2 regions of the Paenibacillus sp. RC73 genome follow, and region 2 is predicted to be linked to the other one. Evidence: riboswitches for the same ligand, from Rfam matches in the RefSeq annotation. Region 2 holds a riboswitch; the other holds the start of a gene.
What was found. A riboswitch is a leader RNA that binds a small molecule or an ion and turns the genes downstream of it on or off. The one in region 2 is predicted to bind cyclic di-GMP.
Positions count from the first base shown of each region.

Region 1 (16,599 bases), on a different contig from region 2:
GAACACGAATCCACTGCTGCTCCTTCGCTGGTAAGGATTTTAAAAGATCCGGTTTTGATAGATTTCCTGCATAAAATCCCCATTCTCCCTTTAACGGAATAGTCTCACGGCCCTGCAAATCCCAGCCCCGCAAGTCCAATACTCCTTTTTTGGCCTCAGGATACTCCTGTCCTTGATAATAATGAAACCACAGCATACGGAAACCAGTGATCACAAGCACAAATAACAACGTAATCAGGAATATTTTTCGTTTAGTCATCATGTTTTTATACATTCGATCCATTTCTTAAATTTCCTGTACCGTGCTCCACGATCAGAATACCCTTGGAGGCCAGATTATCCAGGCATTCCTGCATATAAGCATCGTCATGCTCCGCATACGCGCCGACAGCTTCCAGTTCCTCGCCAAGCCCTGTCGCCCACGGTTCGCACTGCTTGCCGCGATACAACGGCTGCTCCCATAGCGGATCAACGTTGTAACCGCGACTTTTCATTTCGTCCATGATGAGCTTATGGTAGCGGACGAGCAGCATCGGGTGATAGTCGAACACATAATTAACCGTAGCATGTCGCTTTTCCCACCCGTTCCCACGCAGTGCACAGCACTCGCGGTGTTGCCCCAGCAGTTGCGGCCGCGGCAGCTTGTCGATCAACTCTTCGTGCCAAAGTCTCATGCTTCCACAACCTTATCTGTAGCATTTTCTTCTCTAATGAATCAACCGATCAGCATACGGGCACCTGTCAGGACAATACCGATCAGGAAGCCCGTAACCGCGCCGTTAATACGTATCCACTGCAAGTCCTGCCCCAGCTTGTCCTCCATCAGAGCAATCAGGGAATCGTTATCCATTTTATCTACATTTTCGCGTACCAGATTACCAATCCGACTGTGGTTGGCTTCCACCAGCCCGGTAATGCCTGCCACAATTCTAGAATTGATCTTGTCCAGCAGCTCGGTATTCCCTCTCAAATCAGCCAGCATCCGATCCAGTAGCGGCAAAATATAGGTCGGCACATAGCTGCTATCTTCCATATAGCCCAATAAACGTACGCGCAGCTCTTCCATCTTATGAAGCACCGACGCATCGCCTTCCCAGGTACCCACGAGGTTGTTTTTCCAGCTGTTCAATCCTTCCTGAACCGTATCTTTCGTCGCCAGACGGGTCAACTGTGTTTTCAGACCATCCAGCACGGCCTGACGGCGTGGATGTTCTTCCCTTTGCAGCTCCGCAACCTGATCCAGCAGGAAATGGCGAATCATTTCACCCATGCGCTCTTCGTTCAGATAGCCAAGGAACGCATTCAGGGCGAATTGCATCAGCCCGCTCACTTGCAAACCGCTAATAGCCTGCATTCCCAAGGTACCCAGCGTGTAGCCCGTTTCCGGCTTCAAAAGCCAGGATTCAGCCTGCTCCAGCGAGTAATCCAGCGCGCGGCGGTCATAGCCCTTCTCACTGGTTTGACGGGCAAACGCCTCCAGCAGCGGTCCAGCGTCGAAGTCTGTCACCTGCCGCTTGATCTCGGCCGCAATTACCGGGGCCAGCTCCGCAAGCGGAAGCGACCGGACCAGTCGTTTGGCGAGAACATCTATGGATGCGGCCGCTTCCGGCGTGCGCAAGCCCTTTTCCACACCATCCAGCATCAAATCGGCCAGCCGGATATCGGCAATTTTAGATGCGATACTGTCTTTGTTAAGCAAGTTATTTTCCACCGTACTCACCAAGGTACTCGTTAGCTTGTCCCTATTCTTGGGAAGAAGCGCCGTGTGTGGAATCGGAATGCCCAGCGGGTGACGGAACAATGCGGTGACGGCGAACCAGTCTGCCAGTCCTCCGACAAGTCCTGCCTCGAAAGCACCTGCTAACAACCGAGCCCAGCCATATTGCTGAAAAGGCAACATAGCTGCAAAGCCCGCTCCCAGAATAACGAGCGACCAAGCCGCTGCTGTTTTCGTATTTTTTGGTTTTCCCATCCTATAATCCTCCAAACTGACTGTCGAGTAAGTGAAGCCCTATATCTGTATTACCCATCATATCATTGCCTGTATGAATTCCAAAGCTAACGGCACTCTATTTCCTATTATATTAGAACACACCGGAGCAGAAAATCACGCAAATAAGTGAATACACTCTTTGTGTAATTTTGTACTTTTATGCTGTTATTTATCATATGATTTGCATATATTTACAGTACACTAATCAGCATAAAAAGAGTTCATATATCTCCCTCGTGCACCTACATATTTGTGAACAAAATCACAACATTGGACCCAATCTAATTTTCTTCACGATAAGCCTAATGAACTATTTCGATAGAACAAAGACCCATTTTTTTCAAAACGAAAGGATATGTGCGTTGGAAGGTGGAATGGGCATAGAATACCTTTAGCATCCTGTCCTGGATTTTATTCCAGAATTGAATTGAACCCATGGCATCTCCGAATTTTTTCAACATGATTTAACTTTTTCATATGGATGAATGAGTTAAAAATATGGAGGAAACGAGGCTGTTTTCACCATATTAGTACACCTGAATTCGAATGGAAAATAATTCAAAATATTATTCGCTACATGCATTTATGTGATGTGATAAAATAAATCGTATTAATAGGAAATCATGTGTAAACCACCATTTTATTTGTTAAACAAACAGTGATTAGCTTGATAAATTTGCTCTTTTGTAAAGGAATTGGACATGACAACAGACCAAAAAAACAACGGAAACGGGACCCCTTGGAGCAGCGATCCAGTCGTCATTGCATGTACTCCCTCCGCTTTTGCCAAGCGATCCCTTTTTTATATACAGGAAATAGGCTATTTCAAAAAAACATCTGTTTATGCCATGGAACGGAAGGAACTCACCTCGTTTCTGCTCGTTTTTACGTTATCAGGACAAGGGGAATTACTGTACCGGGAGAAAAAATACATATTGAAGCCTCATGATATGTTTTTCGTTAATTGTGAGGAATTCGTACAGTACAGCACCGCTGGTCATGAAGCATGGGAGTTTATCAGTGTAAATGTGTACGGCAATCTGATCGACAATTTCTACGAACAATTTGCCAAGCACAACAAGCCTGTAATATCACTCAACGATCCATGCACCATATTGGACAAGCTGCATTCCCTGTTATGCGTACAATCTGACAGAACTCTTTCTGCTGAGCTGCTTACATCCAGACTCATTGGTGAGTTGCTGACGTATATTTTGCAGCACCCCTATGATCATCCGTATGTAAACCAGGATACGATCACCGAGATACGCAAGGTTCAGCAATATTTGGATCGATCCTACAGTGAACGAATTACGCTGGATTCGCTGGCAGACATGTTTGAGTTAAACAAATTCAATCTCGCTAAAAACTTCAAGAAACAGATCGGATTTTCTCCTATCGATTATCTCATTAATGTCCGCATCACAGCGGCTCAAGGCTGGCTTAAAACCAGTGACGAATCCATTGTGGATATCGCACGGTTTGTAGGTATTCCCAACACCAGCCATTTTATCAACCTGTTCAAGGAACATGTCGGAGAAACCCCACATTCCTTCCGCAAAAAATGGGGGAATCGAACCAAACTATAAACTCATCTATCAGATGACTTTGTCGAAAAACAGAGAAAATCTAAGATTGTGCTTGCCTAATCAGAAGCCCAACTGATAGAATGATAGATATAGACTGTTCAGGATAAATGGCAAACCTGTCGAAAGGCAGGGACGCAAAGCTACAGGGCCTTCTTTTTAAGATGGCAGCCAGCTACCGGTTGGAGAGGCTTTTTGTCGTGTCTTTTTTTCCTGAAAAACTTTATACGATAATAGCAAACCTGTCGAAAGGCAGGGACGCAAAGCTATAGGGCCTTCTTTTTAAGATGGTAGCCTGGCCGCCGAAAGGAAGTTTTTCTATGAGGAAAATGTCATTTTTTTTAATAATTTTAGTTTTTTTGTTATCCATCCCCCTACATACGACAGCGTTTGCTGCCGAAAGTCAGGCATGGCTGAATCAAAACAACGTAAACCACGGTATTGTTAGTATACGTTATCCTGTCAAGTCCAATGTCAAAACCAAGATCGTAATTACCAAGGATGCGGAGAAATACTCTTATTATCTGAATTCGAGCAAATCTGAGGAAGCATTCGCTCTTCAAATGGGCAATGGCAATTATAACATTCGTTTATTGGAACAGCTAACTGGCAATCAGTATAAAGTGATAGGTGAAGAAACGGTCCAGTTAAATTTGAATGACAGTAAAACCATATACCTCAATTCTATTCAAAATATTGACTGGAGCGATACGAATCAGGCGATTCGGAAAGCCAAGGAATTAACCAAGGGTGCAACGACAGATGATGAAAAGGTGAAACGTATTTACGAGTATGTCATTAGTCATATTAAATACGATTCCAACCAGCCTTTCAACCTATCAACAGACTACCTTCCACAAATTGATCGTACAATAGTTTCGCAAAAAGACATTTGCTATGGATACGCTTCACTGTTCGCCGCCATGCTTCGAAGTGTGGATGTTCCAACGAAGCTGGTTATGGGTGAATCCTCCTATGTGAAAACTTACCACGCCTGGAATGAAGTCAATATCAACAATCAATGGGTTATCATTGACACTACAGTAGATGCCGCTCTAAAAAGCGGAAAACAGAAGTTTGCAATGGCCAAAGAACCCTCCAAATATACAAAAACAAAACAATATTAATTTTTTTTGTAGAAAGCCCTGATCACTGCGATCAGGGCTTTTTTCTATTCTTGTTGAGAAATTGTTGAGATAAGGAAGGTATTGTATATCTAGTCAGTCATTTAAAAACTAAGATGTTGAATATACTATTTCCGGGACAAGAAAGAGGGGGGAACCAAATCCGCCCGGGTACTTTCCATAATATTATGATGAATAGGAGACTTACTTAAGAGTATGAGAACAAAAATAAATGTAACGATCATTGTGCTATTGCTTATTTTCCAAAGCTTTTTTAGTGCAGCGCTGGCTTACGCAGACACTTCGACCGCGGCTGTACCAGAAAGCGCTGTAAGCGATACTGCGAATACAGTTATGGAAGATGTATACGGTATTCCGAACCCTGAACCATTAGAGGCACCTCCCAGCATAGCTCCCATGATTCAGGCAGCAGCCAGCTCAGTTCAAGCAGACAATATTTTAACCAAGCTGATCTTGACGGATGAAACCGGCCGTATCATTGATGCTGTGGATAATCCTGGCGTACGTGTGGACATTGGCGCAGCAGTCCAGCTGAGCTATGAATGGGAGATTCCGGACAATCAGTATAAAGAAGGCGATACCTTCACCTTTAACTTACCGGAACAATTTGAAATTTACACAGATATCTCGTCTCCGTTGATTTCAACAGATGGAGAGGTTGGTACTTTTACGGTAGATCGCCAAGGGAAAGTCATTATGACCTTTAACGATTACGTAGAGAATCATTCCAACGTAAGCGGAAAACTGCAAGTAAAAACCGAGTTCAGTAAGGAAGTTGCAAAAGGCAGCACAGAAGTCATTATTGCGACTCCAATTAAGATCGGGGTTCAAACATCCATCGTCAACATCAAACCCGTGTCCGGTCCCCCAATAAGTAAACAAGGAAAAGCTAACGGCAAAAACAAGATTGACTGGACCATTAATGTGAATACACAATTGGACACCGTAAAGAATGCGATCGTAACAGACCCGACTCCTCAAGGGCTGGAGCTGTTGCGAGACTCCTTCCAACTGTATAATCTGCAAGTCAATATTGACGGCTCGACGGTAGTTAAGGACCCAATCAGTGGGGACAAGTATACGCTCGAACCAGATCAAGCCGGTACGGGCTTTGTTATTCGTTTTAAAGACGAGAGCATTAGCCAAGCCTATCAGATTCAGTATTCCACAGATATTACAAGTGACGAAACCCGTTTCTCCAACACAGCTACTTTTTCGGGAGACTCTATGAATGGTGTCTCTGCTACCGCTACCGTGCAGGTTGATCGCGGAGAATTTTTGTCCAAGAAGGTGGAAAGTTACGACCCTGTTACACAAACGGTATCTTGGGTGATCAAGTACAACTTCAGCGAAAAGAAAATACCTGCCGACAAAGCCTTGTTAAGTGATCGGTTCAACAACAGTCAGGTATGGCTTCCCGATTCACTTGAAATATACAAAGACGACACTCAAGAGGTGCTTCCATCCTCAGAATATACCGTCTCCCCGGTTACGAATGATTTGGACAGCAACGGCTTTGATCTCCAATTCAACTCCGATGTGGATACTGCCTATACCATTCGTTATCAAACGAAAGCCAAAGAACGTGTATATCAAGATGATAAGGTAACGAACCGTGTGACTTCAGGTGGAGTCTCTAAGGATGCCACCGCACAACTTAAAAGTGGAATTATTATTAAAGAATCCAAGGAGCCAAACTACAACGCAAAATTCATACCTTGGGTTATTACCATCAATGAAGATCAATATACTATGAACGATATCGTCATCAAGGATGTATTTCCCAACGATGGCCTGGCCTTGTTGCCGAACACTTTGAAAATCCAATCCGCTGACGGAAAAACGGAACTTCAAGCCCCTGCAGATTATGAGCTTATTCCGTTATCACAGGATTATAAACAAGGGTTTAATATCATTTTCCATGCACCAATTCAAGATACTTATACGATCAAATATTCAACCACATTCAATAATGACTGGAAGAAAGATACGACGAAGCCAGAGTTCTGGAATAAATCCGTCATTGAATGGCAGCAGGACGGAGATTCAAAATCTGCAGAAGCAGACGCGCGGCTCTTTCCGGATATCATGACACAACAAAATGGAGCCAAGCAAGGAAGCTACAATGCCAGCTCCAAGCACATCACATGGGACATTAAGGCCAACTATAACCGTAAGACCCTGAAACAACCGGAAATAAAAGATCCATTGCTGCAAGGTCAGAAGCTACTGCCAAACTCCGTTAAAGTGTACGACATGACACTGAATGGATCGAGGAACGGCGTGGAAAAGGGCTCCGAATTACCAGCAGACCAGTACACACTTATTCTTCCATCCGAACAAAATGGCAACACGTTGCGTATCCAATTTAAAAATCAGATTCAAACCCCATATTGGATTACGTTCCAAACCACGCTGGAAGGAGAACTTATTGAAAAAGAAATCCGCAATAAGGCCCTTTTTCTGGATGGAGAAAATATAATCTCAGAATGGTCAGCCCAAGTAACCTTACCTCACGGTGGAGAATATGTTTCTAAAAGCGGCAGCCAGAACGGGAATAAAATTAACTGGCAAATCCGTATAAACGAAGGACAGTCTCAAGTAACAAATGCCAAAATTGTGGATCATCCCAGCAGCAATCAGATTCTGATCGAGAATTCCTTTCATCTGTATTCAACTGTGGTGTCTGAAAACGGGAAGGTTACCAAGAGTACAGAACTAACCAGGGATCGTGATTACAAGCTCATTTTCAAGCCAGATGCTCAAGGTCAGGAAACTTTTGAGCTTGCTTTCACGAAGGAGATCTCCTCCGCCTTTATCCTGGAATATCAAGCGTTCATTGATGCAGCTGACAAAGAAAAGGTGAGCAACAAAGTAACCTTTGAAGGGGATCGCTTAACGACAGAACAGAAGGAGACGAATCAAGAAATTATTGTGCGGACTTCTTCCGGCTCCAGTTCAGGCAGCGGTATTAAAGAAAGCCTCGAAATTACAAAGGTTGATCAAGATGAGCCTGATAAGGTACTGCCCGGAGCAAAATTCGCGCTCTATGATAAAGCGGAGAAAAGAGCCCCAATCATTCAAACTACCAATGCGGAAGGGAAAATTGTGTTTTCTGCATTGCTCCATGATGATTACATCTTGGAAGAGCTTGTAGCTCCCCAAGGCTATAAAATAATGGATAGTAAGCTTGAAATCAAAATAGACGATACGATCAAACAAAGCGCGGGCATAAAGAAGGTTGTGGTAACCAACCAAAAAGAAAACAACACAGATCCAGGTACACCTACCAATCCGGGTACACCTGGTACACCTACCAATCCAGGTACGCCTGGTACACCTACCAGCCCGGGTACGCCTGGTACGCCTACTAATCCAGGTACGTCTACCGGCTCAGGATCAGGCAAAAAACGCGACAAGGAGCCTGAAACAACAACTACGCCGTCTATATCCGTTCCTTTAGTGGACAATAAAGAACAGACTGTGGATGGTGAGAGCCCGGTATTAGATAGCATCGTGCCTGAATCTACACCTGACAAAAAACAGACGGATGATGATGGGGGCCTGCCAACGGGTGGTATTGTGCCTGAATCTACACCTGCACCGAAAGCAAAACCGAAATTACCAATCATTAAACCTAATAAGGAACCTAATCCCCCCGTGGAAAGTGATGACGACTCTCTGCCTCGCGGTGGAATCAAAGTTCCTGCTGATGTACCGGAAGATCCGAATGTTTCACCAATGGCAAATAAATTGCCACAAACAGGAGAAAACAGCCCTGCTCCCTTCTATTTAACAGGTCTAGCTATGATCATTTGTGGCGCGTATCTGAAATATAGACGGATGGGCAAAAAATAAAAATAATCATACCCTCCCTTTCTCAGACTACACTAAATGAGAAAGGGGGGATTTTTAAAATCAGTACGCGATACACCTTACATATGTTAGGGAGGTTTTTAGATTGCGTAAGCTATCATACTTGTTTATCGCCTTGGGATTACTCATTATTTTGTTTCCTAAAGCCAATGAATGGAACGAAGATCGGAAGCAGAGCGAGCTTTTGAAAGAAGCAGAGGTATTGAACCCTAGCATTATCGACGGCTATAAGCGCTTGTCCAGCAAGCTTACAGAAAACACGGGCATCGAAACCACACGAGGTCCTTCGGTACCTGCAAATGAAACAGATCCTAAGCAACTCCCCATTGCCACCATTAGCATTAATCGCATTGATTTGAAGCTTCCTGTGCTGGAGGGTGCAACTCGGGATAATATGAAGCACGCATCTGTACATATGTCGGAAACGGCAGCTCTGGGTCAGACAGGAAACGCCGCCATAGCAGCCCACCGTGCGCGTACAGCAGGACGTTTATTTAATCGGCTGAACGAGGTAAAGATTGGAGATAAAATCATGATTAATACCAAGGGTGAACAATATAGTTATACAGTCTATAAAATTTCGATTGTCGCTCCTACAGACGTCTCCGTTCTGAAAAGCTTTGAAAATCAAAAGCTGCTCACATTAATTACATGTGACCCTCTTGTAAATCCGACACATCGCCTCATTGTTCAGGCCCGACAAAGCACCTAAAGCTGGATCTGTTCGCCATATCCGAACACCCTTTGCTACTCAGATTTACTTAATTTGCAGCGTAGGGGGTATCTCTATTTCATTGGACAGACTCTTAGTCCGTTGAATATATTACTTCCGGGAAAGAAGGAGGGATGCTATAAACGCCCGGACATGAATACAATATACAGTAATCTTTATACAGTAATCTTTAGAAAGGAGACTTAAATAGAGTATGAGAAAAAAATGGAATGTAATGATTATTGCATTATTACTCATTTTACAAAGCTTTTTTGGTATCACCCAAGCTTATGCTCAAATCCCTGCCCCGGATCAGCCGGAGATTGCCGGAACCGAGGCAGGGCAAACCGTTACAAATGATGTATATGATATCGTAGTACCCGAAACAGAACCAGTCATAGAACCAGAACAGCAGAAGCCTCCTTCCCTACCAGCTCCTGTTGTTCAGGCAGCGGCCACCACGAATTCTGAAGAAGCTGCTCAAGCAAGTATTTTAACGAAACTTACCCTGACCGATGCGACTGGTCAAGTGATTGATGCGGTATACAATCCCGATAGCCGCTTGGACATTGACGATGCAGTCCATCTCATTTATGACTGGGAGCTTCCCAACAATACGTACAAAGCCGGAGACACTTTTACTTTTCAATTGCCCGAGCAATTTGAAATCTACACAGATATCTCCTCTCCTTTGGTTACGACAGATGGAAATGTTGGCCATTTCACGGTAGACCGCCAAGGCAAAGTGGTCATGACTTTTAACGATTACGTGGAGAGCCATTCCAATGTCAGCGGAAAACTGGAGGTTAAGACCGAGTTCAGCAAGCAAATAGAAAAAGGCAGTACAGAGGTCATTATCGCCATCCCGATCAAGGGTGGCGTACAAACAGCAGTCGTAAATATCAAGCCTGCGGCAGGCTCTTCCCTGGATAAGCAAGGGAAAGCCAATGGAACCCATCAGATTGATTGGACGATTGACGTAAATAAACAATTGGATACGGTTCAACATGCTGTAGTCACCGACCCGACTCCCCAAGGATTGGAGCTGGTGAGGGATTCTATCCGGTTATACCATTTACAAATCAACGTGGATGGTTCAACCTTGCTGCGTGATCCGGTGGATAAGGATAAGTATACGCTGGAAGCCGATTCGGCTGGTACCGGCTTCATCATCCGTTTTAAAGATGAAAACATCCGCAGCGCATACCGAATCCAATACTCCACTAACATCACCAGCGAAGAATCCCGTTTTTCCAACACAGCCACTTTTTCAGGCAGCAATACGAAAGACGCTTCTGCAACAGCTACAGTAACCGTTCAACGCGGCGAATTTTTGTCCAAAAAAATGGAGCAATACGACCCGGTTACTCAAACGGTATCCTGGGCGATCAAGTATAATTTTGGCGAAAAGAAAATTCCCGCCGGGAAAGCTGTGTTAGCTGACCGTTTCAACAAAAGCCAGCAGCTCGTGGCCGGTTCACTTAAAGTGTACAAAGGAGCTACTTCTGAGGAACTTTCTTCCTCCGAATATACCGTCTCACTGGTTAGCAATGAAACGGCCAACGGCTTCGATTTACGCTTCAACTCCGATGTGGAGGAAGCATACACGATCCGTTATCAAACCAAGGCGGTAGATCGTGTACTTAAAAATGAACGGATAACGAATACCGTAACGTCTGATGGAGTAACCAAAGATACCACCACTGAGCTAAAAAGCGGGGTCATTGTCAAAGGCTTCAAGGAACCGAACTACAACACAAAAACGATTCCCTGGGTTATTGCCATCAATACGGATAAATACACGATGAATCAGGTTGTGATCAACGATACGTTTCCGAATGGCGGTCTGGCTCTCTTACCAGATACATTAAAGATCCAAAGCGCGGACGGAAAATCAACGCTAACATCACCAGCAGATTATGAACTGATTCCTTTATCGCAAGACTATAAGCAAGGATTCACGATACGTTTCCATAAAACGATCCAGGACGCGTATACCATCAGCTATTCAACAACATTTAACAATGAATGGAAAAAGGATACGAGCAAGCCGGAGTTCTGGAATAAAGCTTCCATCTCATGGGTGCAAAATGGAACGCCCTACTCTGCTGAAGCCGAAGCCCGGCTATGGCCTGACAATCTGACACAGCAGAACGGTGCCAAGCAAGGAAGCTATAACGCTACCTCCAAGCACATCACATGGGACATCTTGACGAACTATAACCGTAAAACCCTGAATCAGGCTGAAATAAAGGATACGCTACAGCAAGGTCAGAAGCTGGTTCCCGGCTCTGCCAAAGTGTATGACATGACACTGCTTGGATGGTGGAATGGTGTGGAAAAGGGAGCTGAACTGTCGGCAGACCAATACACCCTTGTTCTTCCCACCGCTGATAACGGCAATGAGCTGCGTATCCGTTTTAATGAACAGATCAACACTCCCTACTGGATCACTTTCCAGACCACATTAGAGGGAGAGCTTATTGATAAAGAAATCAACAATAAGGCTCTGCTGATGGATGGAAAAAACATGATCTCTGAGTGGGCAGCCAAAGTAACTGTGCCTCATGGGGGAGAATACGTTACAAAAGCCGGTAGCCAGAATGGTAATAAGATTGACTGGCAGATCCGGATCAATGAAGGGCAATCTTATGTCTCCAACGCCAAAATCGTGGATACACCCAGCAGCAATCAAATCCTGATTGAAGATTCCTTTCATTTGTATTCCACCAAAGTATCAGCCAACGGAGAAGCTGCCAAAGACACTGAATTAGTCAAAGATCAGGATTATAAGCTGAAAATTACGACAAACGATCAAGGTCAGCAATCCTTTGAGCTTGGCTTCACACAGGCCATTTCATCCGGCTATATTTTGGAATATCAATCTTTTATTCAAGCGGATGATAAAGCGAAAGTGAGTAACAACGTCTATTTTGAAGGCGACCGCTTAACTACGGAGCTGAGAGAAACCAGTAAAGAAATCATCGTGCGGACATCCTCCGGTTCAGGTTCAGGGGGAGGCATAACAGGAAGCCTGGAAGTGACCAAGGTTGACCAGGATCATCCTGACAAGGTGTTGCCTGGAGCACGCTTTGCACTCTATGATAAGAACCAAAAAAGAGCCCCGCTCATTCAAACTACCAATGCAGACGGGAAAATTTTGTTCAATTCATTGCTGTATGATGAATATATTCTGGAGGAACTTGCGGCTCCAGCAGGCTATAAAATAACAGCCTCGAAGACAGCGGTCAAAATAGACGCCACGGTTAAAGAAAGCTCAGGTATTAAGCAGATTGTGGTAACTAATGAAAAAGAGACCCCTGTCGATCCGGGTAAACCTACTGATCCGGAAACGCCTACGAATCCAGGAACGCCTACGAATCCGGGTTCAGGTAAAAAGCACGATAAAGATCCTGAACCCACAGAAACGCCGAATGTACCCGTTAAGCCAGTAACCAATGAGCCACAGATCGTTAAAGATGAAGATGTGCCATTGGGTGTTCCAGAGATTGTGCAGCCTCCTGCAGAACCCGATGCGCTGCCGGAATCGCCAGAAATTGATCCTCCTCAGAAATCGTCTCCACCTGTAGAGATTGAAGATGAACCCATACCCAAAGGAGGCATCAAGTTCCCTGTTGAGGACCCCGAGGACCCAAGTGATCCAGGTCGTACTCCGCAGGTAAATAAATTACCGCAGACAGGAGAAAACAGTCCTGCTCCCTTCTATTTGAGCGGAATGTCTTTCATTCTTCTGGGTGCCTATTTGAAATACAGACGGATGCATAAAAATAAAAGAATTAAATAATAAAATAATCAAACAATCCCCTTTCTCGGCTTACACAAAACGAGGAAGGGGAACAACTATCAATGATATGAGTGGTGACATGAACTTGAATTTAGCTCAAAACTCCTACATGCTCTTATGTTTATTGATCTTAAACCTGATCGTATGGACATGCCTTGGGATTTTTTTAAGGTCTGTATTTGTGGAAAGAACTATGCTAAGGAAACTTGCTTACCAAGACCCTGTAACAGGTTTGTTCAATCGGAATGCGCTCAACCACTTTTGGCAGCAACATAAAGGCAAAGAAAGCACTGCTATTTTATACATTGACCTGGACGGCTTCAAAGCCATTAATGATGCTTATGGACACAAGGTTGGCGATATGTTGTTACATGAAGTTAGCCTTCATCTGCTACAAGTCATGAATGCGAACCAAAAGGCTTTTCGAATTGGAGGGGATGAATTTTTACTCATTATAAAAAATTTTGATTCCGACCAGGTAAAAATTTTGGCGCAACTCCTCCTAAGAAAAATCAGCAGCGCCTACAGCATTCATGGACACAGACTATCTGTCACAGGAAGTATTGGTATTAGCTTGAATCCATCCCAGAAGGACAATCTGCAGACATTGCTCAAAGAGGCGGATATCGCCATGTACCATGCCAAACGAATGGGAAGAAATCGTTATGCCGTGTATTCCAAGATTAGCCGGAAACAGAGCAGCTCATACAACACTACACGGATCAAAAACCTCGCAAAAGACATTCGAAAGCGCCATAATGTCCATGTCAAAAAACAACCTGCACCTCTATAAGCCAGGAAACTATCCAAACCCGGCTGAGAATATAAATCAGGCGGGTCATTCCTGTTGATTTAAGGAACACACCCGCCAATAAAAACTTCCTTATTCAGTTTTACACCTTTGCAATCAGCTTGAAATCGTCAAAGTGGAATCCCGGAGCAACGACACAGGTTACCAGCACAGGCTCATCCCCAAGCGGACGCGCCGTTTGCCATACTGTGCCCGGCACCAGCGCTTGTGGATGCTGTCCTGCCTCCACATCGGCACCGACAATAATCACCGTTTCTTCACCAGGTTGTTCTCCGCTTCCACCCAATTTCAACTCCACAGGGCTTCCGCTATGATACAGCCACAGCTCATCCGAATGCACGACATGCCACTCGGAGAACTCGCCCGGATGCAGCAAAAAATACGTCGATGAAGCTGCAAAGCGCGGACCGGAATACACATCCGGCAGTACAGGCTTCGGAATTTGAAAATGGGACTTCCACATTTCTTTGTACCAGCCGCCTTCCGGATGGGGCTCCATGCCCAATGCGGTTACCAGCGGTGAAATAGCTTTCGTCATTGTACTAACCTTCCTTTACCCTAAATTCCTTCTCCCCTACTGTAAAACATAGCGTTGCTTTTGTCACGTTTCTCCCTTGGAATGTCGAAGGAGATTATTTTATGTCAAATAAAATAACATTAATTTATGCATTCATGCTCGTTTACATGTGAAAATACCGGTTCACTCATGAATAATTACATAAAAATATATTTTACGTGAAGTTTTATGACATAAAATCTTGTTTTTTATTGTAAGCTTATAGTATCATGAGAGAAAATTTTGAAATTTTGATAGAGCTTGATCATGCCAGCCAATCTACCAAGCTATGTATCCAAGCCTGAAAGGGGTGAGCCTTCTGATCCAGTTTCGCAACGTCAACAAGCATTTTGGTCACTTCCATGTACTTAAAGACATCAATCTTCAGATTAAGGAGGGCGAGGTCGTCGTGATCATCGGACCCTCTGGCTCGGGTAAAAGCACCCTGCTACGCTGCATCAACCGTTTGGAAACCATATCGGACGGGGAACTGATCGTCAACGAAATACCTGTACATGACAAAAAGATTGATATTAACGCCTTCCGGCGCAATATCGGTATGGTATTCCAGCATTTCAATTTGTATCCCCATAAAAAGGTAATCGAGAACATTGTACTCGCACCCATGAAGGTGCTGGGCATCTCAAAGAAAGAGGCTACCCAAACAGCCATCACCTATTTGAAGCGTGTTGGAATCGAGGAAAAAGCACAGAGCTACCCCGCCCAATTGTCCGGGGGACAGCAGCAACGGGTTGCTATCGCCCGTGGCCTCGCGATGAATCCAAAGATCATGCTGTTTGACGAGCCTACCTCCGCTCTTGATCCCGAAACCATTGGGGAGGTACTGGATGTTATGCGTTCGCTCGCCCATCAGGGCATCACTATGGTCATTGTGACTCATGAAATGGGCTTTGCCCGTGAAGTAGCGGATCGCGTCATTTTCATGGACAAAGGACAGATTTTAGAAGACAGTCAGCCTGCCGAGTTTTTTCAGAATCCGGGTGAAGAGCGGGCACGCCTGTTCCTGAGCCGTCTGATTCATCATTAAGCAGACCTTTAAATGGAGTCAGGATTTTTGCAAACTCCTCTGGAGTGTAAATTCAGAATGTAAATCGAAAGGGGATTGTTCAAATGAGAAAAAGATATTCATGGAGTGCCCTTATGCTGCTTACGCTGTCCTGTCTACTCGTTTTGGCTGGCTGTGGAGGCAAGCAAGGAACGGCAACGTCGGGGAATGAGGCGGCGGCAGCCAACGGGCTGGAAGCCATCAAGCAACGTGGCAAGCTGGTTGTTGGGGTGAAATACGACACCAAGCTGTTCGGTCTGAAAGACCCGGCTAGCGGGGAAGTAGAAGGCTTTGATATCGACATTGCCAAGGCGGTAGCCAAACATATTTTTGGAGACGAAACCAAGCTTGAATTGAAGGAAGTCACATCCAAAACACGAATCACCTTGCTGCAAAACGGGGACATCGACGCCATTATCGCAACCATGACCATTTCGGACGAACGTAAAAAGCAGGTTGATTTCAGCGATGTCTACTTTAACGCCGGGCAATCCCTGCTCGTGAAAAAAGGAAGCCCGATTACCGGTCTGGAGTCCCTGACCCCGGCTACCAAGGTACTCGCAGTTAAAGGCTCCACCTCCGCCAAAAATATACGCGAAAAAGCACCCAAAGCGACTATACTGGAGTTCGAAAACTACCAGGATGCATTCAACGCACTCAAGGCAGGTCAAGGGCAGGCGTTGACCACCGATAACTCTATTCTGCTCGGCATGCAACAACAAGACCCGAATTACACTCTTGTAGGCGGGAACTTCACTGAGGAACCTTACGGCATTGCGGTGAAGAAGGGACAAACGGAATTGCTGCAAGCCATTAACGATACGCTCAAGGAACTGAAAAGCAACGGTGAATACGATAAGCTCCACGAGCAATGGCTTGGGGTTAAACCCGAATAATGGGGGTGTCATCCGCAGATGCTTACTTTTGATATCAACGTACTTTTCGACCATAGCGACCGCTTCATAGAAGGCTTGCTTCATACCGTTCAAGCCAGTGTCATTGCCTTGATCGGAAGCTTTATTCTGGGCGCGATCATCGCTATCCTCCGA
Region 1 covers NZ_JBIYCV010000013.1:32,332-48,930, reverse strand. Annotated here, with positions in the region: gene ABH897_RS23750 (hypothetical protein) at 1-283, opposite strand, end outside; gene ABH897_RS23745 (TIGR02328 family protein) at 267-674, opposite strand; gene ABH897_RS23740 (DUF445 domain-containing protein) at 716-1,972, opposite strand; gene ABH897_RS23735 (AraC family transcriptional regulator) at 2,695-3,582, shown strand; cyclic di-GMP riboswitch class I at 3,682-3,762, shown strand; cyclic di-GMP riboswitch class I at 3,805-3,886, shown strand; gene ABH897_RS23730 (transglutaminase family protein) at 3,939-4,706, shown strand; gene ABH897_RS23725 (collagen binding domain-containing protein) at 4,920-8,582, shown strand; gene ABH897_RS23720 (class D sortase) at 8,686-9,312, shown strand; gene ABH897_RS23715 (collagen binding domain-containing protein) at 9,527-13,117, shown strand; gene ABH897_RS23710 (diguanylate cyclase domain-containing protein) at 13,185-13,910, shown strand; gene ABH897_RS23705 (cupin domain-containing protein) at 14,011-14,466, opposite strand; gene ABH897_RS23700 (amino acid ABC transporter ATP-binding protein) at 14,774-15,532, shown strand; gene ABH897_RS23695 (transporter substrate-binding domain-containing protein) at 15,616-16,446, shown strand; gene ABH897_RS23690 (amino acid ABC transporter permease) at 16,465-16,599, shown strand, end outside.
Region 1: linked by a shared signal. The riboswitch ahead of ABH897_RS23730 (transglutaminase family protein) and the one ahead of ABH897_RS10895 (glycosyl hydrolase) in region 2 are both predicted to bind cyclic di-GMP.

Region 2 (16,599 bases):
GCATGGAACGAATGATGGAATAAAGAAGGGTGGGAGCCGGTTCACTCCTATTTTAAGCAGTACCGGCAACCGGTATTTTACAAGCTCTTATCCTTTCGGTCCTTGGTTCCGTCAGCTTCGCTCTGTAGACAATGCGGCATTGTGATGCCGCATTGAAGCAAAATATCCCGGATGTCCAAGTGGACGACAGGTTTGTCTGCTTTCCGTTCGTTGTTTCGTAGAAGAGGGTTGTCCATTCCTGATTCAGTCTCCTTGTTCATTCGGCACTTACCTCACTTTATCATTCTTGGTCACTGGAAAGAGAATCCCCACAAACCATGTATGTATAGTTATGAGCAAAACTATTATATATGAATACATACCTGTAATGTTGTCGTCTTATGGCGAGAAAATTAAAGGATTTTCGGATTTTCTTCTGAAATATACGCAATGAACTTCCAAATCAGAACCATTTACAGATAAAAAAGAACCTGTCAGGTCCTACTTTCTCCTGATAGGTTCTTTGGCATTCTATTTTCGGTTGCATGTAAGGTATTCTTCGACGCTGGTCCTACTCTGTATCTGTCCTGATTAAGCGACCTCGGCCGCCGGGGACACTTGGGTGCCCCCAGTCGCTCGGACTTTGTAAGCGTAGTGACTTCCGGCTTTCACCGTGTGGTCCGTATACGCGCTTCCCACTACTTCCGATGCAATCACCTGATACGCCCCGTTTGTCCCGTCCGCACGCAGTACATCATAGGCGGATACGCCTTCTGCCTGAAGCCAATTGATCTTTACCGCGCCTTCCTGAACAGAGGCGGCCTTCACCTCTGTAGGAGCCGAAGCTGCGGTCTGATCTGTACTTTTCAGTTCCAGAATGTATTGCACCGACTCTCCGGGACCCAGCTTTTCTTCAAAATCAAGGGCAGGCGAAGCCTTGAGTCCGGATATGGAACGCTGTGCCTGGCTGTACGTAGAGCCAGCTCCGAAGCGTTCACCCGTGTACAAACCGGCTTTCGGCATCGTCACCCGTACACGGATCGTCTGTGCTGTGGATTCAAAATTCACCAGGTTCACTAGCAATTTGTCCGAGGTGGCCCCACTGCCAGCCAGCGGTTTAAGCTTAGACGTATCCACTGTACGGACATAGACCATCTTATCCTTCGTTTCCTCCGGATTCAGGACCGTATAAGTCAATGGTTTCCCGTGTGTGGCATAAGCCAGACTCAAGCGTCTCATGATGTTTACACGGCTGTCCTGCCCTTGTCCGAACGGATAAATTTCCGTATTCGCCGGATTGTGATTTTGCAGGTCAAAGCCGGTTTTAAACAGCGTGTAGTCCTTATAAAAAGCAGCATGCTGGATAAACATATCGGCAAAACCGATCTGCGAACGCATAATCCGGTCGAATGCTGCTGCTTGTGGCTGACTGGCCCCGTAATCAGGGTTGTCCCGATGCGTATCGTTCGTACCAAACTCCGTATTCAGCATCTTCTTCTCCAGCCCGTTGCTTGAACCGCCGAAGGTTTTCAGATTTTGAACGAAGCTGCCCCCGCCCTCTTCATTATACGATTCGCCGTAGGCGTGCCCGTTAGTCAGGTCGGTGACATCCTCCAGCTGTTTACGTTGTGCCGGGTCCCGCTCCCATCCATCCGGATCGCCGCATTTCAGCGTACCTCCGGTTTGGTTTTTACAAGCCTTGGTCGAATACGTCGGCCAGTAGGCCCAGCCCGGCGCTACCGTTTTGAGATGTGGCGCCAATTGCTTACCTTCCGTATTCAGCCACTTGGCCACGGCCAGATTGACTGCTTTCGAGCGGTTAAACAATCCCGGTTCATTATCCACTTCATAATATTGCAGGTATGAACCATATTTTTTTACATAATCGCGCAATTTCTGCTTGGCCGTCTCCGGCAGGGAGCCGTCTTTTTGCAGCTTGATATCGCCCGTATATAAATACAAAGCCGACGATTGCATATTATACTGCTTCAACGTTTGATAGTACTCTTCCACGTCTGTGCATGCCTTGTTCACATTACTAGCGCATGTGACTCTCATGACATTGCCGCTATATGCAATTCCCAGCCATTTGAGAACGTATGGTAAATGTTTTACTGCACCCTGATCATAATAAAATTCTTTATTGTTCACATTCGTTCCGGTCAGTATATATTTACCGTGTATCGGCTCAGTCGCAGGTGAAGCTAACGTCTCCAAGCTCAAGTCATCCCAAGTCCACCACACATTTTTATCTTCAGCAGAGGAGCAGTATAGGCAGCGCGCTGTCTTTAGCTTGAGTACGTTAACACCGCTTTGCAATTGCTCTTTGGGGATATACAGCTCGTAGTTGTTTTTGAAATTATATGCACTGCCTGTGCCGGAAACCCCGGCAATCTGAATGATACCGGACAGCTGATGATTTGAAAATACAGCCATTTGGGGAACGGCTTTGCCCGCATCCAAAATCCGTACACGGAATATCATCCCGTTGGGAGGAACCTGATCCAGCTTGTACTGGAGTGATAGTTCAGGATTCATGGACGCATTTAAACCGGGAGGAATATCTCCACTGCTGAGCAATACCGGAGCCGTTGTACTCTCTGCTATGGACATCGCTGACGATGCTCCTTTAGCAGACGACTCGGTGGAGGCCGCCGAAATATTGACATTGTCCTTACCGACCATACCTTTAAATTCTGCTGAAGAGTCATCCCGCTGACCGAGTTTCCATACCGGACTGGCCGCCGCTACTTTAATCGTCTGAAGTTCTTCACTCTTGGGAGGCGTATGAATAAACCAGGCGATCATCGCTATAGCTGCGACCCCCAGCAGCCCGGCCAATAATACTATATACCTTTGGGTCAACCATTTTTTCATCATTGTGCTCCACCCTCTCTCCTCAAAATTTTTGGCGGGGAAAGAGTATATATCAAGGAAGAAACAAAGCGTTGCCGGGAATTACCGCTTTCGCTTCATGCTGACTTTCCCACATCAGACGTGCCATTGCGTCGCCTTTTTCATCATAATATTCAACTTTCAAATCTGCCATTTTGCCTGCTTGCAAGGTAATGCTGCCCTTGCGTTCTGTCCAGCTTTGTTTGAACCAGCTATCAATAACCAGCTTGCCGTCTACCCATACACGAATGCCATCATCGGATATCGTGGTAAGCGTATAGGTCTCACTATATTGCGGCTTGATTTTGCCCGTCCAGCGGACCGAGAACTGATCAGCCTTCACCTCGGGATCAGGCGAGGCCGCACGCCAGTTATAATCCAGCTTACTGTCTGTACGAACCAAAACAGCGGTGCCGTCCAGATCCATGCTGTTAAAATATTCACCCCGCAGCCCGTTCACGTAGACCATATCCGGAACGGAAGGCGGGGCTGGTTTACTTACCACTGGCGGAGCCGGAGTTGGATCGTTTGGCCCCGTGTCCGGTACGGTCGGTAGCTCCGTCTCAGGTTCTTTCATCGCAGCTAACCCTTTTTTCACATCATCCCGCGTCAAGCTTGTCGAATCATTCATATAATCCTGAATCTGATCCGTCGTGTTATTTTCGGTCAGCATCTTGCCCCAGGTCATGGAATACACCCATTTTGGCTGAGCCTGCATCACCTCGGGACTGGGCACCTCACCGTGTTCCCCAATGGCAATCGGCTTATTCCGTGCCAGTCCGAGCAGTCCTTCGTAATGGCTTTGCTTAAAATCATGGTTGTAAATGTCTACAGCCAAAATATCCACTTTGTCATCCCCCGGATATTTCGGGGTATATGGAACAGTGTACGAATTAGGCGCGTTCGGACTCCATACCCACAGCAGATTGTTCAGTTGATGCGTGTTTACAAAACGGTCATACATGATATTCCAGAGCTGATTGAAATTGTTTTTGTTTCCCCACCAGAACCAGTCGCCGTTCATTTCGTGGTAAGGTCTCCATAATACTGGAACGCCTGCATCACGAAGCTGCTTTAACGATACAGCGACCTTATCCAGATCGGCAATGAGAAGATTATACTGCGTAGTACCCGGCGTCACGTATTTATTGAACTCCGCCTGGCTTACTTTCGCCTGCACATTGGCCCAAGTCAGTGGTTTACCCGGCAGCGGTTCATGATAAGTCATCGTAACCATTCCGCCAGCTCTACTCCAACGTATGGCGCTATCGATGACATTTTTACGTTGCGCTGCCTCCGTAGCGGCGGACTGGCCGGAGATGGCTCCCATCTCGTAGCCATGTACACCAGCATACGCCTTACTGATTTTCTGGACCTTGTTGCTTAATTCATCCGGACTTTCCAAATAATCATGTTGACCTGTGACCATCTTTTTTCCCGAGATGCTGATCAAATAGTTGTATAGTTCACGGGCCTCAGCAGAAGCGTCCGAATTAACAGGCTGTAATGTGGCAGCATTCGCCACGGACAGAGATTCACCAAAACCGGCGGGCAACAAGGAAAAAAGCATAACAACGGGGAGTACACTGCGTATCAATCGATACACAGGGGTAAAATAGGGGCTCACTCTCGCTCTTCCTTTCGGTAGCCAGGCTGCCATCCTCACGGAAGGCCCTTTAGCTTTGCGTACCTGCCTTTCAACAGGGCTGCGTTTATCGTGGAAGGAGTTTGGATTCCTTCTTACCCTAAGTATCGACTTTTTTTTACCAAAATTTAATAGGTCATGTTCATGAATTTACAGATTTTCGCGTATTTTCGACAGTTCGGGCTAAAAAACTTCATAAATGAGTCCTTTTTTTATCTTTCAGGATGGTTGCAAGATGCTCATTTATGAAATAAACTGGTGACGGGAAATTTCATCCCAATCCATGCAAAAACGGACAATATCCTCTTCGATCAACTCAGAACCTGTCTGTACCTCGATCAATTCCACATCGGTCACGGCTAAAATGCTATGCTTCGTCCCTTCTGGAATGCGAACCACATCACCAGCCTTCACCTTATGCAGCTTTTCATTCAAAATAATTTCCGCTTCACCGCTAATAATGGTCCAAATTTCACTCCGTTTGAAATGAAGTTGGTAGCTGATATTTTTGCCTTGCAGCACACGGATTCGCTTGGTCAATACCTCGTTGCCCTCGTCATACTTCACATAATCCACTACCCGATAATGACCCCAACGGCGCTCTTCGTACATTGGACGCTGATTATGAGCCTTGAGCACTTCCTTGATGCGCGGACTTTCCGCCTTATTGGTCACAAGGATGCCATCCGGGCTGGCAGCTACGATCAGATCATTCGTTCCGATGATCGCCACGGGGATATCCAGTTCGTTGATAAGGCTCGTATTGACGCAATCCTCCGTTACTACGCCTCTGCCCACTTGCTGATGGGACATTTCTTCCGTTAAGGTGTTCCAGGTACCTAAATCCTTCCAGAATCCATCATATGGAAGAACAACGATATCCTTCTCCTTCTCGACTACCTCATAGTCAAAGCTGATTTTTTCCAGAGAAGAATATTGCTTTTGCATTTCTTCATAGTTCAACGGCAATCCTTTGGATGCCAAGATATCGAGCAAGTAACCCAATTTGAATGCAAAAACCCCGCAGTTCCATAGAGCATTGCGTTCCATCAGACGCTCCGCCTGCTCCCGGTCGGGTTTCTCTTGAAAATGGCTCACTTCGCGGTAGCCTGTGCTACCTTGTGTGGCATCATTTTTAGGTATAATGTAACCATATTTCTCAGAAGGATAGGAAGGGACAACCCCGATTAACGCAAGCTTGCCTTCACTCTCCTGAAGAGTATGTTCCAACTGGGCAACTGTAGCAAAGAAAGCATCCTCTACATAGGGATCTACCGGCAATATAGCAACGATTTCATCGGGTGAAACACCCACGATGGAATATAGATAAGTGGCTGTTAACGCAATCGCGGGAAAAGTATCTCTTCGTTCCGGCTCAACAATGATGCGCGTATCCTGCCCAACCTGACTCTGAATCATTTCAACCTGCGCTCTCCCTGTTGCAATAAACGAGGATTCGGACAAGCCGTTATCCCCCAGTTGTCTCCACACCCGCTGCACCATAGATTCCGAATTACCCTCCGGACTCTCCAGCACCTTCAAAAATTGTTTGGAACGGGAATCGTTGGACAAAGGCCATAATCTCTTACCGGAACCACCAGACAAAAGTACGAGCTTCATAACTCTCCACTTCCTCTCTAATTTGGGTAGGTGATCGGATGGGCAAGGTCGAGTAGCCCGCTACGGGATGGATTTGATCTTACGATCGCTGTTGCCGTGGGATTCTTTGGATTGTGTAAGACATTTAGATGTAAGAATCCCACTAAGCTAATGCTTCCGATGCGAGCTTTCCTTTGGAAAGCTTTCAAGCGAACGCTCCGCTTCTCCAGCTTCAAATCCATCCCTGCGCTACTCAAATATGCATCATGCCAATCATACCGTTTATTGCAAAAAGCACGACCGGACGATTCATGTCCGGTCAGCCTGTAAAGACGCTCGCGCGCCCGGCGCAGCCGCATGGCGCCTTAATCCGAAGGAGCGGTACCACCCGCGCCGCTCCTTCGGATACGCCCTTCCTACCTCCCCCCCATAAGGTGGAGGTTAAAAATTGTGACTCCACGGCGGAAAGCAGCGAAGCGGGCAGAATTGTTCTGAAGAAGCGGCAGCGTTTGCCTTTATCCCCGGATTTTAACCTTTGAATGTTTTACACAATAAAGAAAATCCGGGGGTAACAGCAATCGGAAGAACAATCTGCACGCGTAGCGTCTCCAAAACCACCACAGTCACTTTTTTAAGCTTCCACCTTATCCCGATTCCACCCACTCATCCGCGGACGACCCACGGAATAGTATTCCAACCCCGAGCCTTGAATCTGCTCCTCCGTAAATACGTTACGACCGTCAATCAGGACTGGCTTGTGCAGAATGGAAGACAATTGTAAGAGATTGACGTTTTTGAACTCTTCCCAATCGGTCAGCAGGCAGACCGCGTCGCTTCCCTCGGCAGCTTGCTGCGGGGAGGAGCACCATACAATATTCGGATGATCCACGCGCTCCTTGAATTTTTCCATTGCAATCGGATCATACAGCTTCACAATAGCACCTGCCTGAACCAGCGTTTCAACGATTTCCAGTGCCGGAGCCTCGCGGATATCGTCTGTATTCGGCTTGAAGGCCAAGCCCCAAATGCCAATCGGCACGCCGTGCAGCTGACCCAGCGATTCACGCAGCTTGGATACGATCATGAAACGCTGGTCAGTGTTAACCTCGACCACCGATTTTAACAGCTTAAATTCATAATCCACATTACCCGCAATTTGGATGAGCGCATTCGTGTCTTTCGGGAAGCAAGAACCACCGTACCCGATCCCAGCTTGCAGGAAAGAGGACCCGATTCGTTTGTCCATCCCCATACCGTCAGCCACACAGGTAACATCCGCGCCTACCTTTTCGCAAATATTGGCGATTTCGTTGATAAACGAGATTTTGGTCGCCAGAAATGCGTTGGACGCGTATTTGATCATCTCTGCACTGCGGATATCCGTTACATAAATTTTATCCGTGAACACCTGATGCAGCGAAACCATCGTTTCACGCAGCCCCGTGTTGTCCAAACCGATAATGATGCGATCTGGATGGAGTGTATCATTGATAGCAGAGCCTTCTCTCAGAAATTCCGGAGCGGATACAATATCGAAGGACAAACTCGTATGACGGGCCAGCACGTCCTTGATCTTTTCGTTCGTTCCGACAGGCACCGTGCTCTTGGTCATTATAATTTTATACCCGTTCATGGCCTTCCCGACATCAGCAGCAGCCTGCTCAATGTAGGACAGATTAGCTTCACCGTTAGCCAGAGACGGCGTACCTACCGCCAAAATAACGATATCCGAGCGGCGAACCGCGTCGGCCAAATCCGAAGTAAACTCCAAACGACCCGCTTCCAGATTTAACGCGATCAATTCCTCAATGCCAGGTTCATAAATAGGAGATTCCGCCCGGTTCAGCATGTCGATTTTGTGCTGCTCCAGATCGACACAAATCACCTCATTACCTTTATGTGCAAAACACACGCCCGAGACGAGTCCAACGTATCCAGTACCGATTACAGCCAGCTTCATTCCGTTCATCCTCCTTTTAGAAAGTTCACATAGGCTTGCTCTACATACTTTTTGAAATGATCCTTGAACGTATCTTCATCAAATTTGCGTGCATGGCTAATGATACCGTCCACATCCCATGCATGCTGCTCGACATTGGCGACCGCCTCCAGCACATCCTCTACCTGATGTCTGCGGAAAAATACACCATTCACATTAGGGACAATGGTATCCAACGCTCCCCCGCCCTGATAAGCGATAACAGGCCGTCCGGCTGCATTCGCCTCCAGAGGCGTGATACCGAAGTCCTCTTCCCCCGGAAAAACGAGCGCACGGCATTCTGCCATCAGCTTGTTGACCTCTTCGTCTTCAAGTCTGCCAAGAAACTCAATGTTCGGGGAGGCCATGCCTTCCAGTCTTTTGCGATCCGGTCCTTCACCGACAATGCGCAACTTGAGACCATTGCGCTTGAATGCCTCAATCGCCAGGTCAACGCGCTTGTAGGACACTAACCGGGATACGATCAGGTAATAGTCACCGATGCTTGTAGCACGTTGGAAACGGGATGTATTAACAGGAGGGAAAATGACATCCGACTCCCGTTGGTAATAGTGCAGGATTCTCCGTTTGACGACCGAAGAGTTGGCGACAAATTGGTTTACGTTGCGAGAAGTTTTGGCATCCCATGTTTTCAACCGATTCATGTAAAGCTTTAGCATGCTTTTGAGCAGGTTGGATTTGGACTGCCGGGCCATATATGTATCGTAATCCCAGGCAAACCGCATCGGTGTGTGACAGTAACAAATGTGAAACGTATGTTTAGGTACCTGGATGCTTTTCATAAATGCGCTGCTGGAGCTTAACACAATGTCGAAATCCCTAAAATCAAAATCACGGATAGCGATGGGGTACAGCGGCAGCACTCCTTTGAAATTGGCCTTCACTCCCGGGATGTTCTGTAGCCAGGTGGCTCTAATATCTGCATCCTTCAAGTTGTTCGACAGGCGGTCGTCGCTGAACACCGTTGTGAAGATTGGAGCCTCCGGATACATATCGTGGAATACCTCTACCACCCTTTCCGCTCCGCCCATTTGGATTAAGTAATCGTGTGCTATCGCTATTTTCATCTGAATCATCCTTTAACGCGAATGTCGGTCAGACTCCTGCCAACAAACCCTTATAGTAATGAACTATATCCTTAACCGTGTTCTCGATAACAAAATGCTTCTTGACCCGTTCCATCCCTTTATCGCCCATTTGCTGACGTTCCTGTGGATGCTCCAGCATCCAGCGGATGGCTTCTTCCAGCTTGGCCGGATCACCCGGTTCAATAAGTAGCCCGGTTTCGTTCGGTACGACGGTTTCCCTGGGTCCACCCTCATTCGAAGCAATCACCGGCAGCCCTGCGGCCATGCCTTCAATAATGACCTGCCCGAACGGCTCCGGTGTGATGGAGGTGTGAATCAGCAGATCACAACGCTGCATCAAGCCCTGAATGTCATCGACGTGTCCAAGTAAATTGACGTTGTCTAATCCGTATTCGCGCATCGTGGATTCCAGACGGCGTTTGTATTCCTCTTCGCCGAAGAGCGCATCTCCAGCCAGCCAAAATTTCACACGCTTATCCGGTAAAAAAGAGCGCGCCGCTTCCAGTAAAATGTGCTGTCCCTTCCACTCTGCCAGTCTACCGACCAACACGACGTTAAACGAGTCATCGTCACGTGAATTTGCAGTCGCATCACGGGCTGTAATCGCTTTGGCAAATGCCGAGTAGACGACGAGCGTCTTTTTGTCCGGGGGCAGCTCCAGCGCACTCAGCGTGGACTTGGAATTGGCAATGACGCCGTTGGGCAAAAAGCGGGACATCAGCCGTATGCCTTTGGCCACAATCGGCTTCAGGTACGGCGGACCGATATGGTCACGGATATGCCAGATCAACGGCACCTTCGCTGACTTCGCGGCTACGGCGCCGTAGAACGCTGACTTGAGCGAGTTCGTGTGAACACACACGACCTTTTCCTCGCGCAGCAAAGGCGCAAGCTTTTTCCCATAAGCCAACAGTCGGTAGGCTGCCGCAGGCGCACCCAGATTGACGGCATTCCGCCCCCGATTGCGAATGGAATCATCCAGTGGAACGATACGTACATCAATGTTGCGCTGCCGAAGACGATCGGCCAAATCGCCTTCCTCCGCCAAAATCACGAGCGGGTCGATATGTTCCCCGATGTTCGTCAGTATGTTATACAACGCAACTTCGCCACCGCTCCATCTTGCCGTGTGGTCGATATAAGCTATTCTCAGCATTTTGCAGCCGCCTTTCTGTCAAGGACCTGCCGGAACACATCTTCCACCTGCTCCGCCACATGTCCCCACGTATATTTGCTCAGGACATGGTCCCTGCATTCCCGTGCGTTGGGAAGGGCTTCGCGGTTATCCAGCACACGCAGCAGTCCTTCCGCAATGGCTTCGCTGTCCGTTCCCCGGAACAACAGCTCCGGACGGAATCCACTTAAAATTTCCCTGTTGCCGCCTACAGGAGTCGCCATCACTGGCAACCCCGAGGCCATCGCCTCCACCGTAATCAGGCCGAAGCCCTCCAGTGCCTGTGTCGGCACAACGAACATATTCGATGCCTGATGATACAGGGGGAGTTCCTCATCCGATACATATCCAAGCAATCTCACATGATTATGAAGATTGTATTCTGCCACCTTGGAAGCCAGTTCCTCCATCAGAGGTCCCTTCCCCCCAATCAGCAGCAGATGATCAGGATGACGCTCGGTTACCCGCCGCCATGCTTCCAGCAGCTGTAGCAGTCCCATTCGGTTAACAAGACGACGGACGGTCAGCACAATCGTCGCATTCTGTGGCAAATTCAGCCGTTCCCGCACCATCCCCCGATCCTCTGCCGGATGGAACCTCTCTACATTCGCCGCACCGGGAATGATATGGATTTTGCTGAGTGGAACCTTATAATGCTCATGCAGAATATCCCGAAAGGTTTCGCTCAGCACTACAAATTTGTCCGCCAGACCATAAGCCTTCATTTCAATGGATTTGGCCAACGTTGTTTTCAGCAGATGCTTGAGGCCTTGCCCTTCAATCTTCATTTCCTCCGTCCATGGGCCGTGGAAGGTGGTGACTACCGGAATTCCCCGTTTTTTCGCCTCCAGCGCCGGGCCGACACCATAGGGGGCAAAATGGGAGTAGAGCACATCTATCGGCTGCTTGTCGAACAGCGTTGCTGCATATTTTTGCATCAGCTCTCGACGCTTCCAGATGGATTGCTGCTTGCTGCCAATTGAATGAATTCGGATATTTTCAGGTACTTGCGGCTTCTCATCGCTACAGATTAAAGCATCCAGCGTATTTTGCTCCGCCAGTTGCTCACAGATGGATTTGAAGTACGTGTTTAATCCGCCGGGCTGCAAGGACGGCCAGCTAAGCCCTGTTGCTGCAATGCGAAATCCGTTATTGTACGACATAGCTGGTTTCTCCTTTCTGCTCGGTCTGTCCGTCTTCCACAATCTCTATTTTTTTTCGCCGCTTCGTCAGCTCATAATGCTTGAAGCAGACCAGAAACTCGTACATTACCCAAAAGACCGCTACTGCAAAACCTGCCAATCCCTTGCGGTATAAGCCTTGGACAAAATACTTCTGCACAAAGCGGGCCGGAGGTCGCAACAACAGCCTGGAAATCCGAAAGGATCTGCCTTTGTTAAAGGCCGTCTCAGCTTCGAGGTCCGTATACTTGTTAAAACGGGTCATATGATCACTGATACTGCGGAAGCCGTAGTGCCATAACACACCCTCCAGTTTAATGATCTGGGAAGAGGCTACATCCGGCATTTCATGAACAAGACTATTCGTAATGCCGTAAATACGCCGATTGTACAGACGAACCAAATGCTCGCCTTTGTTCATCCATTTGCCCAGAAAATCACCAATTCGAAACACAGAATATGCTTTGGCCGGATCATGGAGTGTTTCCTTGACCTTCAACAAATCTCCAAGAAGCTCCGCATCTACAACCTCGTCCGTATCAATCAGGAAAATCCAATCAAATTCGGCTTTTTCAACACCAAACATGCGCTGCTTCGCATAACCGGGCCATGGGTTGGAAAACACCCGACAGCCCAATGATTCAGCTACCTGAATCGTATTGTCCTTGCTCCCTCCGTCAATGACGACGATATCGTCCGCAAAGGGCTTGCAGGATTTAATGGCGGCTGTGATTCGAGTGCCATCATCCTGAGCGATAATAACTACGGATATCCGGTTGTCCGCGGGAACGCTAGACATGTGGTTCATTAGGGGGTGCCTCCTTCTTTATCTAACCGTTAACTGGCTTTTTCCGGATGTAGTGTGACATCGTTGATCGGAGCCATTGAATATCTTGTTTGGAAATAAGCAGTCTCGGAATTTTCATTTTCAGAACGAATTTAACATTACATAAAATGAAACCGAACCGTAGAATCCCCGAAGACAGCATTGCTATCCCTGCACCCGTCAAGCCGTATCTCGGAACGAGTATAGACAGCAATGGTATGACGAGCGCCAATCCGACACCCTGTAGGATGGTAACCAGCTTGGGCTTACCCAGCGCCATGAATTGCTGTGCCAGCACCATGGTTCCTCCGCTGATAGCAACCTCAAGCACCAGTAACCGGAATACCGTAAGCGCTTGTTTAAACTCCTGACCATATAGCAATGTAAATACGAACGGAGCAATCAGCATCAGCATCGTGGCAGCCAGAATCGTTGCTGTTGAAGTCACCCGAAATGCCCGGAATGTTATTGCAACCGCGTCCTCCTTGTTTAACCCGGAGGCCTTGGGAAAGAGCACGACGATAATCGAGGTTGAAAATACATTCACCATCCGGGCCAGGCTGACCGCTACCGCATATAAGCCGAGATCAGCCGGTCTGAGCAGACCCGCAATCAGGATCTGATCAATGTAAGTAGAAACCTGCCCCATGAGATCATTGCCGTATGAGCCCATGCCGTAGGTAAAGAGATTTTTGAATTGCGTCCAGCTGTTCTTCACCTTCGGTTTGTACAGCCGAACCATTCGAATCGTGACACCGATATAAATCGGCAAACCTGGCAGCAAATAGGCCAGGGCTGAGGTGTACGGATTCATTTGACCCGTCAGGATCAGGATCGCCAGACCCAGCAGCGTACTCAGCGGCACAAGATACCGAAACAAATTGTACTGCTTGTATTCCGACCGGACCTGAAGCAATGCATTATTGATCTGTGAGATCGCGATAAGCGGACACATCATCATGGAGCATTGGGCGAACAGGATGGCCGATGAAGAAAAGGAGCGCAGCCAATAAGGAATCAGGAACACGCCGATAAGTGTCGCCAAGCCCCCGAACATCGTCGCCAGTAGCAAGGCGAGGCCGTACAGCTTGCCTGTTTCCTCCGGGTTCCTTTTCGCATTGTAAATCAACGCGGACGGGACACCGAAGCTCATGCAGAAGGCGAGAAATTGGGACCAGTTCACCATCGCGGTCTGTTCCCCGCGTCCGGTAGGACCCAAGAATCGGGCCGTCAGCACGCCAGTCAGCATGTTTACGACGAGAATCAGCATGCTGAATATCATCGTTTTGACTGCTGCCGAGCTGCTATCCTTGCTCTTGGCAAAGCGAACCACCGTGGACCATAGTGTCCGGACAGGTGCGGATAATGTTTGTAAGTTTTGCACAGCCTTTACCTTCTTTCCACGATGACATCTTTCGCCCACAGTCCTATGCCGATCATCATCCAGATCAGATAGCCGCGCATACCGGGAAAACCGTTATCCGATATGAGACTGGCTACAGCTCCGGCCCACGTAGCCAACGCCAGTCTGATATAAGGCTGGCTGGAATCTCGCTCGGCAATGCGCACAAGGAGGCGCTTGACGATAACGAACAGACCACCGAAGAAAAAGAACGCTCCGAAAATACCGAAGGTGAGAAAAATGGCAATATAGCCATTATCCATAATCCCAAGTTCACCGAGATCGCCGCCGTTATCTAGCTTGGTTCCAATTCCTACACTCCCGATCCCCTGCCCCACCGGATTACCGACAATGGCCGGAAGCATCGTATGCAACAGATCCAGGCGTTCATTGTACGAATGATCCTGTTGAATATCCGTCAACGTTTGCATGCGGGCCACGAGACCTTCTGCTCCCGGCAGCTTCGGAACAATGATGTAGAGAAGGAGGCCAACGACAGCAAGTTGAAACAAGGTTTTCCACTTTCCCTTGGAGGATGAAGTGAGGATATATGCCAGCAGCATAACGAATGCAATCAGCCAAGCCGAACGTACCAGCGTGATCAAAAGACAAACGACCGTCAGCAGGACCCCGATCCATCCCAATGTGCCGCGCCACCGTTTTTCCATCATCATGGGTACGAGCGCCATTGCCAGGAAAATAGCGCAGGGACCAGGCGAGTTCATCAATGAGAAAACTCTGATTTGAAGCGGCTCTGGTATACCAATGGAATTCATCTCTACGTTATTCATCCAAAACGCATCCCATGGAGGCACCGTCAAATACTGAATAATGCCGTAAATCGCCACGAGAACGGCAATGTTGGCATATGAATACAGCAGACGGTCCAGCTCCTTCGCTTTCATGGGCTTAATCGCAAAATAAGGCAGCAGTAGCAAAGGAATCACATAGTTGGCCAAATCATAAGCAAAAACGATACCATTTTTGAACAAGCCGACCGCACTTCCGTAGGCCAGTTCAATACCAAAAAACACAGCAATTCGGGTTAATGGCTTTTCCGCCTGATGAATGCCACGCAGCACAGGAATAATCAACATGCTGCTGACCAGCAACGGTGCCAAGCTCAATAAGGACACCGAGTGATACGTTCCCTCCAGCCAGTCTGCAATGCGCCGGATTTCCGGTCCTACTGCCCACACCGTGAGTGTGTACGGAATCAGCATCCGCGATTGAATGATCGCCAGCAAAAAGGCCGGAAAAACGAGCGCCAGCAATATGGCTCCCTGCTGGCTCATGGTGGGATTCATCTTGGCGCTGACAAATCCGATGGCGAGTGGCAGCATACAAGCCAGCACTCCCATGCCGATCATGCCGATTCCACGCCGATTTCCTAACCAAACGGAAACCTGCTGATCTGCCAGCCGAGTCATATTTCTCACCCCTGACCTCCCTTCACCCGGTTCCGCTTGAACATTTCCTTAAACAGCAGAACGAGAAACTGGGAATCCTCAATCAAGTATCTTTTCCACAAACGTTTAGGCTCCTGAGACAACCGCCAAAACCATTCAAATCCCGTCTTCTGCATCAGCTCCGGTGCACGTTTCACATTTCCCGACAGAAAATCAAACGTAGCTCCTACCCCTATCGAAATCGGAGCGCGATATGTCTCGTAATATCTGTAAATCCATTTTTCCTGTTTAGGTGCGCCTACGCCGACAAAAACGATGTCCGGGCGGGCCTCTTGCAGCAATTGGACAATGTGTCTGTTCTCTTCCTCATTTTTCTCAAAGCCATAGGAAGGAGAGTAACAACCCACTACGTTCATGTTTGGGTACGACTCCTGAAGATTGACCATCGCCTTCTCAGGAATACCGTCCGCCGCACCCAGAAAAAACAACCGATAGCCTCGATCCTCAAAAGCCTCCCCCAGCCGGGTGAACAGATCGGAGCCTGACACCTTTTGCTTGAGGGGCTTTTTCAGCAACCTGGACGCCCATATAATTGGCATTCCATCGGCCACCACAGCTCCTGCATCGGAATATACCTTGCGGAATTCATCATCCTTGCGAAGCTTGATCACATGATCGACATTACAGGTCAAAATGTAGGAATGACGCTGATGCTCAATAGAAGTATCTATAAATTCGAGTAGATCGTTAAAATCATAATTATCAAAGTTGACATCGAACATGTTCACTCTGCTCATCGTATCACTTCTCTTTGCGAAAATCGGTTTGAGTAGATGTCTGGTATAAAGCGTTCAAATACCAGCAAAATGGAATAATCATCTGAACCGTCGACAACGTGTTATCTGAAAACGAATAAATCAGAAAGCCCGCAATCAAGCTTGCAAAATAAGGTTTGATTGGCTTGGCAAGCGACCGGTAAATGAGAACGAACACGACCAGCAATGAAAGTATCAATAACCCGCAGCCGATATATCCCGTGTCAAAATAAAAGCGTATATACTCGTTATGCGGCACGACAAAGCCTTTGAATAACGTCCCGTCGTTCGCAACCGTCACCGCGCCAAGACCCCTGCCTGACCACGGATAATCCTGTACTCTGTTCAAGAAATATTCCCATGCCTCCGAGCGTCCCGACAGATCAATTCCCGTATCGGTCTCCCGCTCGAAGGAGCGTTTTTTTAAATTGTTCCATTGCAGGGCCACCGCCCCCAGAGCAATCAAAAACGATCCGGCCAGCGGTAGCAAATAATTGACTTTCCCCTTGAGATACTGCCTGGCGATATCGAACAGATACACTGCAAACATTAGCAACAGTGCCAGAATCGGGCCGCGTGTACCGGTG
Region 2 covers NZ_JBIYCV010000004.1:198,017-214,615, reverse strand. Annotated here, with positions in the region: gene ABH897_RS10910 (helix-turn-helix domain-containing protein) at 1-23, shown strand, start outside; gene ABH897_RS10905 (hypothetical protein) at 78-260, opposite strand; gene ABH897_RS10900 (PD-(D/E)XK nuclease family protein) at 571-2,859, opposite strand; gene ABH897_RS10895 (glycosyl hydrolase) at 2,909-4,534, opposite strand; cyclic di-GMP riboswitch class I at 4,515-4,595, opposite strand; gene ABH897_RS10890 (sugar phosphate nucleotidyltransferase) at 4,763-6,139, opposite strand; gene ABH897_RS10885 (hypothetical protein) at 6,385-6,657, shown strand; gene ABH897_RS10880 (UDP-glucose dehydrogenase family protein) at 6,750-8,078, opposite strand; gene ABH897_RS10875 (glycosyltransferase) at 8,084-9,184, opposite strand; gene ABH897_RS10870 (glycosyltransferase family 4 protein) at 9,213-10,361, opposite strand; gene ABH897_RS10865 (glycosyltransferase family 4 protein) at 10,355-11,542, opposite strand; gene ABH897_RS10860 (glycosyltransferase family 2 protein) at 11,529-12,368, opposite strand; gene ABH897_RS10855 (lipopolysaccharide biosynthesis protein) at 12,391-13,770, opposite strand; gene ABH897_RS10850 (O-antigen ligase family protein) at 13,776-15,218, opposite strand; gene ABH897_RS10845 (WecB/TagA/CpsF family glycosyltransferase) at 15,224-15,994, opposite strand; gene ABH897_RS10840 (O-antigen ligase family protein) at 15,999-16,599, opposite strand, start outside.